Linked DNA regions of Spartinivicinus poritis. The main gene of each other region encodes a partner of the protein of the gene in region 2 in a complex. Links are inferred from orthologs where the notes say so. Each region holds a gene or a part of one and is shown on either strand. Other genes may lie near its edges. The genes, in order: accD and accA.

What was found.
Region 1: the proteins of accA (region 2) and accD are in contact, whole or in part, in a solved structure (PDB 8UXZ), measured with the Escherichia coli proteins. The link is inferred for Spartinivicinus poritis from one-to-one orthologs.

The regions. Positions count from the first base shown.
Region 1 is NZ_JAPMOU010000003.1:242,863-250,401, reverse strand. The notes cover bases 4,776-7,539. They hold accD (acetyl-CoA carboxylase, carboxyltransferase subunit beta), read left to right. Parts: upstream 4,776-5,529; coding sequence 5,530-6,549; downstream 6,550-7,539. Other genes in these bases: folC (bifunctional tetrahydrofolate synthase/dihydrofolate synthase), read left to right, coding at 6,539-7,539; trpA (tryptophan synthase subunit alpha), read left to right, coding at 4,776-5,357. In the rest of the region: ORQ98_RS04120 (FimV/HubP family polar landmark protein), read left to right, coding at 1-1,658; tRNA pseudouridine(38-40) synthase TruA, read left to right, coding at 1,810-2,670; ORQ98_RS04110 (phosphoribosylanthranilate isomerase), read left to right, coding at 2,709-3,347; trpB (tryptophan synthase subunit beta), read left to right, coding at 3,325-4,548; more of trpA, read left to right, coding at 4,560-4,775.
Region 2 is NZ_JAPMOU010000001.1:44,455-52,014, forward strand. What follows is about bases 2,153-4,937. They hold accA (acetyl-CoA carboxylase carboxyl transferase subunit alpha), read right to left. Parts: upstream 4,134-4,937; coding sequence 3,171-4,133; downstream 2,153-3,170. Other genes in these bases: tilS (tRNA lysidine(34) synthetase TilS), read right to left, coding at 2,153-3,072; dnaE (DNA polymerase III subunit alpha), read right to left, coding at 4,268-4,937. Outside these bases: ORQ98_RS00240 (CTP synthase), read right to left, coding at 1-1,472; more of tilS, read right to left, coding at 1,678-2,152; more of dnaE, read right to left, coding at 4,938-7,560. UniProt on the Escherichia coli protein: Component of the acetyl coenzyme A carboxylase (ACC) complex. First, biotin carboxylase catalyzes the carboxylation of biotin on its carrier protein (BCCP) and then the CO(2) group is transferred by the carboxyltransferase to acetyl-CoA to form malonyl-CoA.

The DNA.
Region 1 (7,539 bases), on a different replicon or contig from region 2:
AACCTAAGCCTGAGCAGGGTATTATTGACCAGGTACTTGCGAGCCCTGTGTTATTGGGAACTGTGGGTGGCGTTATTGTCGCATTAGTTGGAGGGCTATTCCTCTGGTCTAGGCGGCGAGCACAAGAAGATGAAGAGTTTTACGAGGAGTTTGAGGAGGAAGGCCTGGGGGAGGACCAAACCGTCGTTAGCGGAGTGAGCGGCGGTGGTGCTGAAGAAGCATTGGAAGTGGCAGAGGAAGAGCCGACAGAACCTGTAACACCGCAAACAGCAGATCCTATGGGTGAAGCTGATATTTATATTGCCTACGGGCGCTTCTCTGAAGCAGAGCAGTTGTTACGCAATGCAATCAATGATGAGCCTTCTCGTAGTGACTTACGGGTGAAGCTGCTGGAAGTCTATGCCGAAATGCAAGATGCTAATGCGTTTAGCCAAGAGCTACAGGAGTTGCATGAGCTGGCTGATCAAGGGGCTATTCAGCAGGCAGAAGCACTAAAAGCAAAGTTTGGTGATGCGCTGGCACCAGCAGCACCCAGAATTGCGGCTGAGGAAGTAGATGAGTTTGCTGGCTTAGAGCAAGAGCTGACTGATGACACCTTAACAATGGATGATCTTGATGAAAGCTTATCCCTTGATGATTTGGACTTGGAGGGTGAGCTTAATCAACAGTCTGTTACTGCTGAGGCAGATGAGCTAAGTCTGGATGATTTAGAAACGAGTCTAGATGCAGAGCTTGAAAGTGAAGAGTTTGGTTTAGACCTTGGCAGCCTGGAAGAAGGCATGGAAGAGCCAGCTGCACTTGAAGAAGAGCTTGATCTTGAATTAAGCCTAGATGATGAAGTTGCCTCTGAAGAGGTGGCAGAGAGTCTTGATGAGCTGTCTTTAGATTTGGAGTCAACAGCGGAAGCTGAAGCTGAGACAGAAGATCTCGAAAAAGCCTTAGAGCTTGATCTGAGTGACTTGGAAGAAGAGCTGCCTACAGAAGAAGAGTTTAGCTTGGATGATGAGTTGAGCCTGGATATGGAGTCAACCTCAACTGAGCTGGAAGAGAGTTTGGAAACCTCACTGGATGATCTCGAGCTTGATTTGAGTGAGGATGCACTTGATCTGGAGGAGCCTGCAGCAATAGAAGAGCCTGCAGCGGAGGTAGCAAAAGCACCTGAGCCTCCTGTTGAGCAGTCAGCCCCACCAGAAACGCTAACTAAGGCTGAAAATGTAGAGCTTTCTGAAGAAGAGGAAGCCTTTATCTTAGACTCTGATGCAATGGAAGATAACCTGGCTGATTTAGATGCAGCCACTGAAAGCCTGGCAGCTGAGTTGGCAATTGATGATTTGGATATGGATGATGATATGGATGTAACTGCTGAAGCTCCAGTTACAAGGCCTGCACCTGTGGAGGATCATGGTACTGCAACAGCTGTCGCTGAGCCTAAAGTACAAGCGAAGCCGGCAGTCGCAAAAGCGCCTGCTGCTGGCCAAGAACAGGATTATGAGTTCTTGGCTGATGCTGACGAAGCGGCTACTAAGCTTGACTTAGCCCGTGCCTATATTGATATGGGTGACCAGGATGGTGCTCGGGATATTTTGGATGAGGTCATGTCTGAAGGTAATGATGTGCAGAAAAAAGAAGCGCAGGGACTTTTGGATAGCATGGACTAGCAATAACCATTACTATTTCCCCTCACCCCAGCCCTCTCCCAGGGTGTCGCAAAAGTGCTTCAAATCAAGTCCCTTCTCCCCCGTGGGGGAGAAGGTTAGGATGAGGGGGTTAAAAATAGATGGTGGGTAGTAAATCAGATAGTAGGGAGTAATGACTCAGGTGCAATCCCATGATTCAGCCGCTGATCGGCAGCCAGCGACTGAAGCGGTTCAACGCTTTGCTGCCAGCATCGAATACGATGGTTCCCATTATCATGGCTGGCAAGCCCAGCGCTCAGGTATCAAAACCGTTCAACGTGCAGTAGAGGCTGCTATCAGCGAAGTGGCTGATCATCCACTAACGGTGATCTGTGCAGGACGGACGGATACTGGAGTACATGGTTGTAATCAAATCATCCACTTTGACAGCTCGGCGAAGCGCTCTGAACGGAGCTGGGTATTTGGCGCCAATAGTAACCTTCCTAATGATATCTCAGTACGCTGGGTTAAACCGGTGGATGATAGTTTCCATGCCCGTTTTAGTGCAGTGTATCGCCGCTATCGCTATGTCATTCTAAATACCCCAGTGCGACCTGCCCACTTACCCAAAGGGGTGACCTGGAACTATCGGCCGCTCGATGTGACCTTGATGAGTGAGGCTGCTCAAGCTTTAAAAGGCGAGCATGACTTTAGCTCGTTTCGGGCTATCGGCTGTCAGGCCAAGTCTCCGGTGAAGACGATTCAGCATTTTCGGGTGGAGCGCTTTGGTGACTTAATTGTTATTGATGTAAAAGCCAATGCATTTTTACACCATATGGTGCGTAATATTGCCGGGGTACTCATGGCTATTGGTTGTGGCAAACGTCCTGTTGGTTGGGTTGAAGAGGTATTAACCGCCCGTGATCGAACTCAGGGGGGAGTCACTGCGCCACCCTATGGCTTATATTTTGTTGATGTAGGCTATCCAGAACAATTTGATTTACCTTCCCCTCCCTTAGGCCCATACTTTCTATCACCCTGGCTAGCAGACTAATCTAGCTTAGTTTTGAATAACTTGGTTTTGAGTTGTATATGAATCAACGTGTACGGGTAAAAATTTGTGGTATCACTCGGGTGGTGGATGCTGAGGCCGTGGTGAATGCCGGTGCTGATGCCATAGGCCTAGTGTTTTATGAGCAAAGCCCAAGAGCGGTGAATATCCAACAGGCGGCTGCAATCGCAGCGAGCTTGTCTCCATTTATTACGACAGTTGGCCTGTTTGTGAATGCAGCAACAGAATTTGTACAACAAGTGTTAACTGAAGTGCCATTGGGATTACTGCAATTTCATGGTGATGAGTCAGAAGCTTTTTGTCAGCAATTCAATAAACCTTATATAAAAGCCCTTCGAGTGCGAGAAGGGATGGATATTAACCGTATTATCGGGCAGTATAAGTCGGCGGCAGGTATCTTATTAGATAGTTACCGCCCCGGTATTCCAGGTGGAACCGGTGAAACTTTTAATTGGCAGTGTATTCCTGCTCATCCCAGCAAACCGATTATTCTTGCCGGTGGCTTATCCGCTGATAATGTGGCAATGGCTATTCAACAGGTAAAACCTTTTGCTGTGGATGTGAGTGGCGGGGTGGAGCAAGCAAAAGGTATTAAGGATCCTGCCAAAATTAATGCGTTTATTCGAGAGGTTGCCAGTGTCTCAACAATACAGTGTTGAAGATCTATTAAAACTACCCGACAGCCGTGGTCATTTTGGGCCTTACGGTGGTCGTTTTGTATCTGAAACCTTGATGGCGGCATTAGCTGAGTTAGAAGAAACTTACCACAAATTGTGGCGAGACCCAGACTTTCAGGCAGAGTTTGATAAAGACCTAGCTCACTATGTTGGTCGTCCATCTCCACTGTATTTTGCTGAGCGATGGTCCAAGCACCTGGGTGGTGCGCAAATTTATTTAAAGCGTGAAGACTTAAATCATACTGGTGCCCATAAGGTGAATAACACCATTGGCCAGGCACTACTGGCTAAGCATATGGGGAAGCCTCGGGTGATTGCTGAAACCGGAGCTGGCCAGCATGGCGTTGCTTCAGCAACCGTAGCTGCTCGCCTGGGCTTAGAGTGTCATGTCTATATGGGTGCTGAAGACGTTAAACGACAATCGTTGAATGTGTATCGGATGTCGCTACTGGGTGCTGAAGTGATTCCTGTTGAGTCTGGCTCTCGTACCCTAAAAGATGCTTTAAATGAAGCCATGCGTGACTGGGTGACCAATGTAGATAATACCTTTTATATTATTGGTACTGTGGCCGGGCCCCACCCTTATCCTCAAATGGTCCGTGATTTTCAGTCAGTCATTGGCCGTGAAGCGCGTAGTCAATGTCTTGAGCAAACAGGTAAATTACCCGATAGCATTGTGGCTTGTGTCGGGGGTGGCTCTAATGCGATTGGGTTGTTTTATCCCTTTATTGGTGATACCTCCGTTAATATTATTGGAGTAGAGGCAGCTGGTGAAGGCTTGGCCACTGGTCGTCATGCAGCACCTTTATGTGCTGGTAAACCAGGGGTATTGCACGGCAACCGCACATATTTAATGGAAGATGATGCAGGCCAGATCATTCACACTCACTCTATTTCGGCAGGTTTAGACTATCCTGGCGTAGGGCCTGAGCATGCTTGGTTAAAAGATACTGGCCGAGCAGAATATGTGGCGGTTACTGACCAGGAGGCATTAGCCGCATTTCATAGTTTGACTCGTATGGAAGGGATTATCCCTGCTTTAGAAAGTAGTCATGCGTTAGCTTATGTCGAAAAGCTAGCACCCACGATGGCAAATGATCAAGTCATTGTGGTCAATTTATCAGGCCGTGGCGATAAAGATATTCATACCGTAGCGGCAATTGATGGCGTGGACTGGAGCTAACGGGGCGAACAATGAGTCGAATACAATCTTGTTTTGAACAACTGAAAAACACACAGCGGAAGGCGTTGATTCCTTATGTGACCGCTGGTGATAATTCACCCCAGCTGACTGTGCCGTTAATGCATGCAATGGTGGAAGCGGGGGCTAACATTATTGAGCTTGGGGTCCCCTTTTCTGACCCCATGGCTGATGGGCCTGTTATTCAGCAGGCTTGCGAGAGAGCACTATCCCATGGCGTTACGCTGTCAAACGTGTTGGCAATGGTGGCTGAGTTTCGCCAACAGGATAATCAAACGCCTGTTGTATTAATGGGATATCTCAATCCAGTTGAAGTGATGGGCTATCAAGTATTTGCTGAAGCTGCTGCTGAAGCGGGTGTCGATGGCGTCTTAACCGTGGACTTACCACCAGAAGAGGCTGGCCCGTTGGCTGAACAGCTAAAAGCAAAAGATATAGATACTATTTATCTATTAGCCCCTACGACAGCAGAAGCCAGAATTAAAACCATTTGTGATAGTGCCTCTGGGTTTATTTATTATGTGTCCTTAAAAGGTGTCACTGGGGCTGCTACCCTTGATGTCGATGCGGTCAACAGTCAACTAGCAAGGATTCGACAATATACTCAGTTACCTGTGGGTGTTGGGTTTGGTATTCGAGATGCGGAAACGGCCAGGGCGATTGCTCAAACGGCTGATGCAGTGGTGGTGGGCAGTGCAATTGTGAAAAAAATTGCTGCTGGCAATAATGATCAAACTACCATTGCTGCGGTTAAAGAGCTACTAGGCTCTATTCGTCAGGCAATTGATTAATAGGTTTTGTTTGGTGTTTGCCCTTAGCAGAATCTTGGAGCAAACGTCAATAGATCTTATATAGGGTTTTATCGTATTTTTTGTTTGTAGCGGAAGTGCTAGGGTATTGCCCCAGAATATTCATAGGGGTTCTGCATTAGCACCTCCGCTTTGTTATTTTAGGTAGCAACTTATGGCTAATTGGTTATTAGATAAATTTAATCTGCCGTCTTTGTCTGGTTCGAAAAAACACAGTAATGTACCAGAAGGGCTGTGGAAAAAGTGCGTCAAGTGTGGGGCAATTTTGTATCAGCCAAAGCTTGAAGAAAATCTCGATGTGTGTCCAAAATGTGACCACCATATGCGGATTTCTGCTAGAACGCGTTTAGATTACTTTTTAGATCCAGAAAATCGTGAGGAAATTGCGGCAGATTTAGAGCCGGAAGATCGCCTGAAATTCAGAGATAGCAAAAAATATAAAGACCGGTTAAATGCTGCACAAAAACAAACCGGGCAAAAAGATGCGTTATTAGCCATGAAAGGTACTGTTAAAGGTGTACCCGTGGCTACAGTAGCCTTTGAGTTTTCCTTTATGGGCGGCTCAATGGGGTCAGTAGTGGGAGAGAAATTTGTTCAAGCGGTGAATGTCTGTTTGGAGCAACGTTGCGCTTTAGTGTGTTTTGCGGCCAGCGGTGGGGCGCGGATGCAGGAAGCGTTATTTTCTTTAATGCAAATGGCAAAAACCAGTGCTGCGCTTGAAAAACTGAAAGCCGCAGGCCTGCCTTTTATTTCTGTTTTGACTGATCCAGTTTATGGTGGGGTTTCTGCCAGTTTAGCCATGTTGGGTGATATTAATATTGCTGAGCCAAATGCACTGATTGGCTTTGCTGGTCCTCGAGTCATTGAGCAAACGGTTCGGGAAAAATTACCTGAAGGCTTTCAACGCAGTGAGTTTTTATTAGAACATGGCACCGTTGATATGATTTTACAACGAAGCCAGCTTCGTGACCGGATTGCTTCCTTACTGGAAAAAATGACCTTTTATTTTACTGCAGAAATTGCTGCGAATGAGGTGGCAGAAGAAGAGACGACAGCTGTTGCCGATCAGGCGCAGAGTGATGACGCGAGTGAAACCAGCGAGCCAGCTGCTGAAGCAAATACAGAGAATACTGAAGAGCAGCCACCTGCAACAGAACCAAAAAATGAGGTGTAAACAATTAACTGAGTGGCTCTCTTGGTTAGAGAGCCTTCACCCTACCGAAATTGATCTTGGTTTAACGCGCATTCAACAGGTTTTTACCCAACTTAATCCAGCTAAACTTGGCAAATGGGTGATTACGGTTGCAGGTACTAATGGCAAAGGCAGTACTATTGCCATGTTGCAGGCGATTTTACAACAGGCGGGTTACCGAGTTGGGGTATATACCTCTCCTCACTTTTTACACTATAACGAACGAGTGGTGATTGAGGGGCAGCCGGTATCCGATAGCCAGTTAATAGAAGCATTCCATGCGGTTGACTTAGCCAGGAAAGAGACTTCTCTAACTTACTTTGAGTTTGGCACTTTGGCAGCTTTTTGGTTGTTTCAGCAACAGCCGTTAGATGTTGTATTGCTTGAAGTGGGGTTAGGGGGGCGGTTGGATGCAGTCAATATTATTGATCCGGATATTGCTGTAGTGACTAGTATTGGCCTGGACCATGAAAGCTTTTTAGGTAATGACTTAAATACAATTGCCTGGGAAAAAACCGGTATCGCTCGGCCAGATGCGCCATTGATCTATGGTGATGAAACCCTTTACCCGTCAGTTATCCAGCGAGCTGAAGCCGAGCAGTTTCAGCTGTTGGTTAAAGGTAAGGACTTTATTGCTGAACAACAAGCTAATACCTGGGTATTTAAAGGTAAAACAAATATCGATAGGGCTGGAAAAGTCGTTGATTGTGAAATACCTGGTTTGCCTTATCCTTCGCTGCCCTTTACCAATGCACTAACTGTCTTGCAAACCCTGCAACAGTTGCCTTTATCAATACCGTATGAAGCCATAGTGAATGGCTTAATGAGTGCTAGACTATTAGGCCGCTTGCAAGTAGAGCAAGTCAGGATTAAAGGTAAGCCGGTTCGATTGATTTTAGATGTTGCCCATAACCCCGCTGCGGCAGAAATGATCGCACAGCGTTTGCAACAAACTTATCAAGCAAGGCGAGC
Region 2 (7,560 bases):
GAGCGACCAGAAATAATCAACCCGGCTTCTTCCAGCTGCGCTACGTAATTATCATTGACTTCATAACGGTGACGGTGGCGCTCTTCGATCAAATCTTTGCCATAGGCCTGATGTGCCTTTGTACCAGGCTTTAATTGACAAGCCTGAGCCCCCAACCGCATGGTACCCCCTAGGTCAGATGCATCATCACGTACTTCCACATCCCCTTCAGCTGTCGTCCACTCGGTAATCAGGCCAACAACTGGATGATTTGTCGACTGATCAAACTCACTACTATGTGCATCAGCTAAACCCGCCACATGACGGGCATACTCAATAACGGCCACTTGCATACCTAAACAAATACCTAAGTAAGGTATTTGTTTTTCACGGGCATACTGAACTGCTTTAATTTTGCCTTCAACACCTCGCTGACCAAAGCCACCTGGTACCAAGATACCATCTACCTTAGCCAAAGCATCCAAGCCCTCAGTTTCTAGCTGCTCAGAGTCAATATAAACCAGCTTCACCTTGGTGTGGGTTTTCAGCCCCGCATGTTTCATCGCTTCAATCAGTGACTTGTAAGCATCAAGCAGGTCCATATACTTGCCAATCATCGCTATTGTCACTTCATGCGCTGAACTGGCTTCATCCTCAACGACAGCATCCCATTCACTTAAGTCAGCAGGCTGACAGTCCATGCGAAAGCGGTCAACAATAATGTCATCTAACCCCTGCTTATGCAGCATACGAGGGATTTTATAAATAGAGTCTGCATCTTCTAAAGCAATGACCGCACGCTCTTCTACGTTGGTAAACAGCGCAATTTTACGTCGAGAGCCTGAGTCAATATGATGATCAGAACGACACACCAAAATATCAGGTTGCAAGCCTATGGAACGTAGTTCTTTTACAGAGTGTTGAGTGGGTTTGGTTTTAGTTTCACCCGCAGTCGCAATATACGGCACTAGGGTTAAATGCATTAGCAAAGCTCGGTTCTGGCCTAGCTCCACTTTCAACTGACGGATGGCTTCTAGAAATGGTTGAGATTCGATATCGCCTACAGTGCCGCCAATCTCAACTAACGCAATATCCGCATCACCTGCACCTTTGATGACTCTCCGCTTTATTTCATCAGTGATATGGGGAATCACTTGCACTGTGCCCCCCAGATAATCACCGCGCCGCTCTTTACGCAGGACGTCCTGATAAATACGACCAGTGGTAAAGTTATTGTCACGCGTCATAGTAGTTCGAATAAAGCGCTCGTAATGCCCCAGATCCAAATCAGTTTCAGCACCATCTTCCGTAACAAATACCTCACCATGCTGATAAGGGCTCATTGTTCCCGGATCGACATTAATATAGGGGTCTAGTTTGAGCATCGTGACATTTAAACCACGAGCTTCCAATATGGCCGCCAGAGATGCTGACGCGATGCCTTTTCCCAATGAAGAAACAACACCACCAGTGACGAATATGTAGCGCGTCATGAAAAACCTGCAGAAGTTAGTTAATGTTAGCGGTTTATGACCATTAGATGTGGAAGGTTGACTGGTCATCACAAGATGGGACGTCAGAATACCAGAATCTACCTACAACCTCAATTTATCGTTTTTTAGCCGAAGCTGTTCGAAGGTGCCACAAAAGCTTGAGGACAGGGAGTCGCTCATTGCTTTATAGTTTCTTTAGATTGCACTATCTAACTAATGGTGAAAAAAGCTCCCATTGAAAAGACAGACTCAACTCCCCGTCTTCACAAGCAAAGGCTTGATTAACCAGCAGGCCCGGAATCGCCACTAACTCACTACCGACAACCAATAATGGCCAGCGCTCTCGCAACCAAGGGGGAATTTGATACTCCTGAAACCAACGCTTTAACGTTTTACGCCCTTGGCGACCCGGTATAGCAAACTTATCTATATTTAACTGCTCACGATAGGCGACTTTCAGGGTTTTACCCTTCAACTTAGCTGCACTGACTTCACCCCCTGACTGATAGCAAAACAGCTGGCCATTTCCCACTAAATCAATGGTTTCATGCTTCTGCCAACCCCACTCCACCTGTTGGGTGGTGGGTAACCATCTAGCCAAGCTCTCAGGCAAGAAAAATAAGCCGTCTTGAAAACACCTCAATGCTCCAAAACCGTCACCACTACCAACGACAATTGTTGGCATTGCATCCTCTGCTGCCATTAGCAAAGAGTTTTCAACCTCCAATAGCAGCGGCCGGGTGATATTAATATCTACACGTTTTAGCCAGTAGCGGATTAAGTTATGCCGCCTGGGTGAAGATAACTGTAGTAGCTGTTGGCAGCTGAGCGGCTGAACCAATAATCCCTTACTCCAGTGTGCAGGTGGGCTAACCTGTGCAGCCTGATAATCTAGCTGGGCCATATCCTCAAGAATACTGGCTGCATCCTGACAATGCTCTTTAGTGCCGATTAACTGACGATATAAATTCGGCCAGTGACATTCCAGTTTAGGTAAAATCTCATGACGCAAAAAGTTACGACTAAAATCCAATGTCTTATTAGACTCATCTTCCACCCAGATTAATTGATGCTGCTCGGCGTAATGCAGTAAGTCAGTTTTGGTATATTCTAACAAAGGCCGGAATAGGCGGGCTTTACCAATCATACGACTGTTGGGCATCCCAGCTAAACCTGAAACACCAGAGCTACGACAAAAGCGGAATAACAATGTTTCCAGCTGATCTTGCAGATGATGACCTAACAACAATACATCAGTTGCCTCTAAAAACACTTCAAAAGCCTGATATCTCTTCGCCCTTGCAGCTTCCTCAACACCTTTACCTGTAGATTTAACCTCAACTTGTTTTGCAACAAAATCACAGCCCAATTGAATAGCTAGCCTTTGGCAATGGTTCTGCCACTGCTTGGCATTAGGGCTTAAATTATGATTAATGTGAAATGCTATCACTGGTAATTGATGCTGCGCAGCGTACTGACAGGTTAAATCCAGTAACACTGTCGAGTCCAACCCACCACTGAACGCTACTACTAGTCGTGTGGGAGTATAGTCAGCTAATAATCGTTCCAAGTTTTGGCAGTATAGCTGTGGCAGGTCCATGAAAGGTTATACGCTATCAGTTCAACAAAAGGACAATACTAAAAAGCCGACTAAATAGTCGGCTTTTTGTTAGAAAACGGGTTCAGCTTTAATATCAATTACTGGCCAAACGAACCATACGACATCAAGCGCTTGTACCGTAAATCCAACAGTTCATCAGTTGAGTGACGCTTTAGTACGTCCAGCTCTTTAATCAGTGATTCTTTAATACTGGCGGCCATCTGTACAGGATCCCGGTGGGCACCGCCTAACGGTTCTGGAATCAGCCGATCAACAAAACCAAGTTCTAGTAAACGGTCAGCGGTAATCCCCATTGCCTCTGCAGCATCAGCGGCTTTTTCAGCACTTTTCCATAAAATAGACGCACAGCCTTCTGGAGATATCACCGAATAAGTAGAGTATTGCAGCATCATGAGATGATCACATACACCAACTGCCAATGCACCACCTGAGCCCCCTTCTCCGATCACTGTGGAAATAATAGGTGCTTTCAAACGGGACATGACCGCCAGGTTATAAGCAATTGCTTCACTTTGACCACGCTCTTCCGCATCAATACCAGGGTATGCGCCTGGCGTATCGATAAACGTCAATACAGGTATTTTAAACCGCTCAGCTAACTCCATTAGCCGGCAAGCTTTTCGATAGCCTTCTGGTTTAGGCATACCAAAATTGCGGCGAACTTTTTCTTTAACATCACGGCCTTTTTGATGACCAATAATCATCACTGGCTGATTTTCCAGTTTACCAATACCACCTACTATCGACTGGTCATCTGCAAACTTACGATCGCCATGTAATTCGTCAAAGTCATTAAAAATATGCTCAACATAATCAAAAGTATATGGCCGCTGAGGGTGACGAGCGATTTGTGCTCGCTGCCAAGCGGTTAGCTTGCTGAAAACCTGCTGAGTTAGCGACTTACTTTTAGTCTTAAGCTTTTCTATTTCCTCAGCAATATCAATATCATAACTGCTGTTCTGCTCAGTTGAACTGAGACTTTCTATTTTGGCTTCCAGCTCTGCAATCGGCTGCTCAAAATCTAGGTATTGGGGGTTCATAGTCGTAATTCTTGCCTTACTATTACGGTGGCTGCTAACGGATTATGCCCAACTAAAAAGGAGCATAAGATACGTGATTGTGACTACTTAGTCGAGTGCAGTGACACAATAGACCTGTTTTATCATTTAACAAATTATCTATACTGCAACTCAACTGAATTTTTTCCATACTGTTTCTTCAACGCTTGAATAAGCTCATCAGTTGGGGCTACACGCCATTGATCAGCCAATATCAATTTAGCCTTAGCATCATGTTTTTGGTATTCAATGGTAACAGGTAGCTGCCCCTTATACTCTGCCAGTAGGGTAGCTAAGTTTTCTACAAAGTCTCGCTTAAAAGTTTGCTCCGGAATTACTAACTGAAGCTGTCGTGCATATTTACTGCGTGCTTCCGTTAAATTAGCTAATGACTTAGCGCGCACTTTCAAGTTATTAGTGTAGTCATCATGACTTACCTCACCCTCCACAATAACCAGTGCATCTTTTTCCAGCTGTTGCTGATACTGTTCAAATTGATCTGAAAATACAGAAACTTCAATTCTTGCAGTACGATCATCCAAAGTGATAAAAGCCATTTTCTGGCCACGCTTGTTACGCATGACTCGCAAAGCAACAATTAATCCTGCGATGTATTGGCTTTCTCGGGCCGGCCGTAAATCAACAATGCGGTTTCTAATAATGTGCTTAATTTCAGACTCATACTGATCTATGGGGTGGCCAGTTAAATACAGCCCAAGCGTTTCTTTTTCTCCTACCAAACGCTGGTTATCAGGCCACTCATAGGCGTTATAGTAATATTCATAACAGTCTTGCTCCGTTTCAGCCATCAGCTCCCCAAACAAGTCACCATGACCACTATCTTGGCTTTTTGCCTCTTGATCAGCTGCTTTTAACGCATCTTCCATAGCAGCAAACAAGACCGCTCGATTCTTACCAAGAAATGCCATTTTCTGATATTGAGCTGGGCCCAGCCGGTCTAAAGCCCCTGAGCGTACCAGGGCTTCCATCACCCGTTTATTAATTTTTTTACCATCTATGCGTTTACAAAAATCAAATAAATCCTTAAAAGCACCCCCCTCTTTTCGCGCTTCAACGATGGCTTCAATCGGGCCTTCTCCAACCCCTTTAATCGCACCTAAGCCGTAGACGATGTCGTCCTGATCACTCACGGTAAATTTATATTCACTGATATTCACATTGGGTGGTGTAATATTCAGCTTCATCGAGCGGCATTCTTCAATCAGAATCACTACTTTATCAGTGTTATGAATATCTGAAGACAACACCGCAGCCATAAACTCTGCTGGGAAATAGGCTTTCAGCCAGGCTGTTTGATAAGAAACTAGCGCGTAAGCAGCTGAATGAGACTTGTTAAATCCATAGCCTGCAAATTTTTCCATCAAGTCAAAAATATAAGTCGCTTGTTCTGCAGGAATGCTATTGTCTGAAGCACCTTTATTAAATATTTCCCGCTGCTTGGCCATTTCTTCAGGCTTTTTCTTACCCATGGCTCGACGGAGCATGTCAGCCTGACCTAAGGTGTAATTAGCCAGTACCTGAGCAATCTGCATAACCTGTTCCTGATACAGAATGACTCCATAAGTGTTGGATAGTACTGGCTCCAAATCAGGGTGCGGGTATTCTACGGTGGCACGACCATGCTTACGATTAATAAAGTCATCTACCATCCCTGACTGAAGTGGTCCTGGCCGGAATAATGCCACCAACGCAATAATATCTTCAAAACAACTGGGCAGTAGGCGCTTAATCAACTCCTTCATTCCACGGGATTCAAGCTGAAACACGGCAGTTGTCTCTGCTCGCTGCAATAGCTTAAAAACTAATTCATCTGCTAAGTTTATCTGGCTAATATCAATAGGCGCTTCACTTTTAATCGCTCGACGCTTATTAATGGTTTCTAATGCCCAATCAATAATCGTTAGAGTTCTTAGCCCCAAAAAGTCAAACTTAACCAACCCAGCCTGTTCAACATCATCTTTATCAAACTGGGTAACTAAGCCATGGCCTTCCTCATCACAATAAAGGGGGGCAAAGTCTGTGAGCTTAGTTGGCGCTATTACAACTCCACCCGCATGCTTCCCTACATTTCGAGTGGTCCCTTCCAGCTTAAGCGCCATCTCCCAAATTTCTTGGGCAGCTTCATCGCTAGCTAAAAACTCACGAATGGTTTCTTCTTGCTCATAGGCTTTGGATAAAGTCATCCCTACTTCAAAGGGAATCATTTTAGACAGCTTGTCAGCCAATCCATATGACTTGCCCTGCACCCTCGCAACATCTCGCACAACCGCTTTTGCAGCCATAGTACCGAAGGTAATAATTTGGGAAACGGCATCCCGACCATAGTTCTGCGCAACATAATCAATGACCCGGTCCCGGCCATCCATACAGAAGTCAACATCAAAGTCAGGCATGGACACCCGCTCTGGATTCAAAAACCGCTCAAATAGCAAATCATATTCTAACGGGTCAAGGTCAGTAATTTTTTGGGCATAGGCTACCAGCGAGCCTGCACCCGACCCCCTGCCTGGCCCTACCGGAACACCGTTATTTTTCGCCCATTGGATAAAGTCCATCACGATTAGGAAATAACCGGGAAACCCCATCTGTAGGATAATATCCAATTCAAAATTCAGTCGATCAATATACTGCTGGTGCAGGTTTTCATAGTCTGGTGTAGCTGGGTCTAAGGTAATAGCCAACCTTTCTTCAAGCCCTTGATGGGAAAACTCACGGAAAAACTGATCCATGGTTTTCCCTTCTGGCACCGGATATTCTGGCAAAAAATATTTGCCTAGCTGTACCTCAATCGTACAACGTTTGGCAATTTCTACTGTATTGGCCAGTGCTTCTGGAATATCGGCAAATAGCTCTACCATTTCCTCTGGAGAGCGCAAATACTGTTGTTCACTGTACCTTCGTGGACGACGAGGGTCGTCTAATACTCGGCCCTCACCAATACACACCCTTGCTTCATGAGCATCGAAGTCTTCTTGATGTAAAAAACGGACATCATTGGTTGCAACAACAGGACAACAACAAGCTTCAGCAAGCGCCACTGCAGCATGTAAATATTCTTCATCATTTTCACGCCCAGTCCGCTGTAACTCTAAATAAAAACGATCAGGAAAAATCGCCTGCCACTCTTTAACTAATGACTCAGCTTGCTGCTGATGACCAGCCAATAGTGCACAACCAATTTCACTTAGTTTTCCCCCAGAAATGGCTATTAGCCCTGCTGACTTTTGCTTAAGCCAATCCTTTTTGATTATGGCTTTTTCATGATGTTGATTGATTTGATAAGCCTGTGAAATAAGCTCCGTTAAATTACGATAGCCTTCTTTATTTTGTATTAATAATAACATCGGCAATGGAGAAGCACTGGCTTCATCATTTTCCAGCCAAAGAT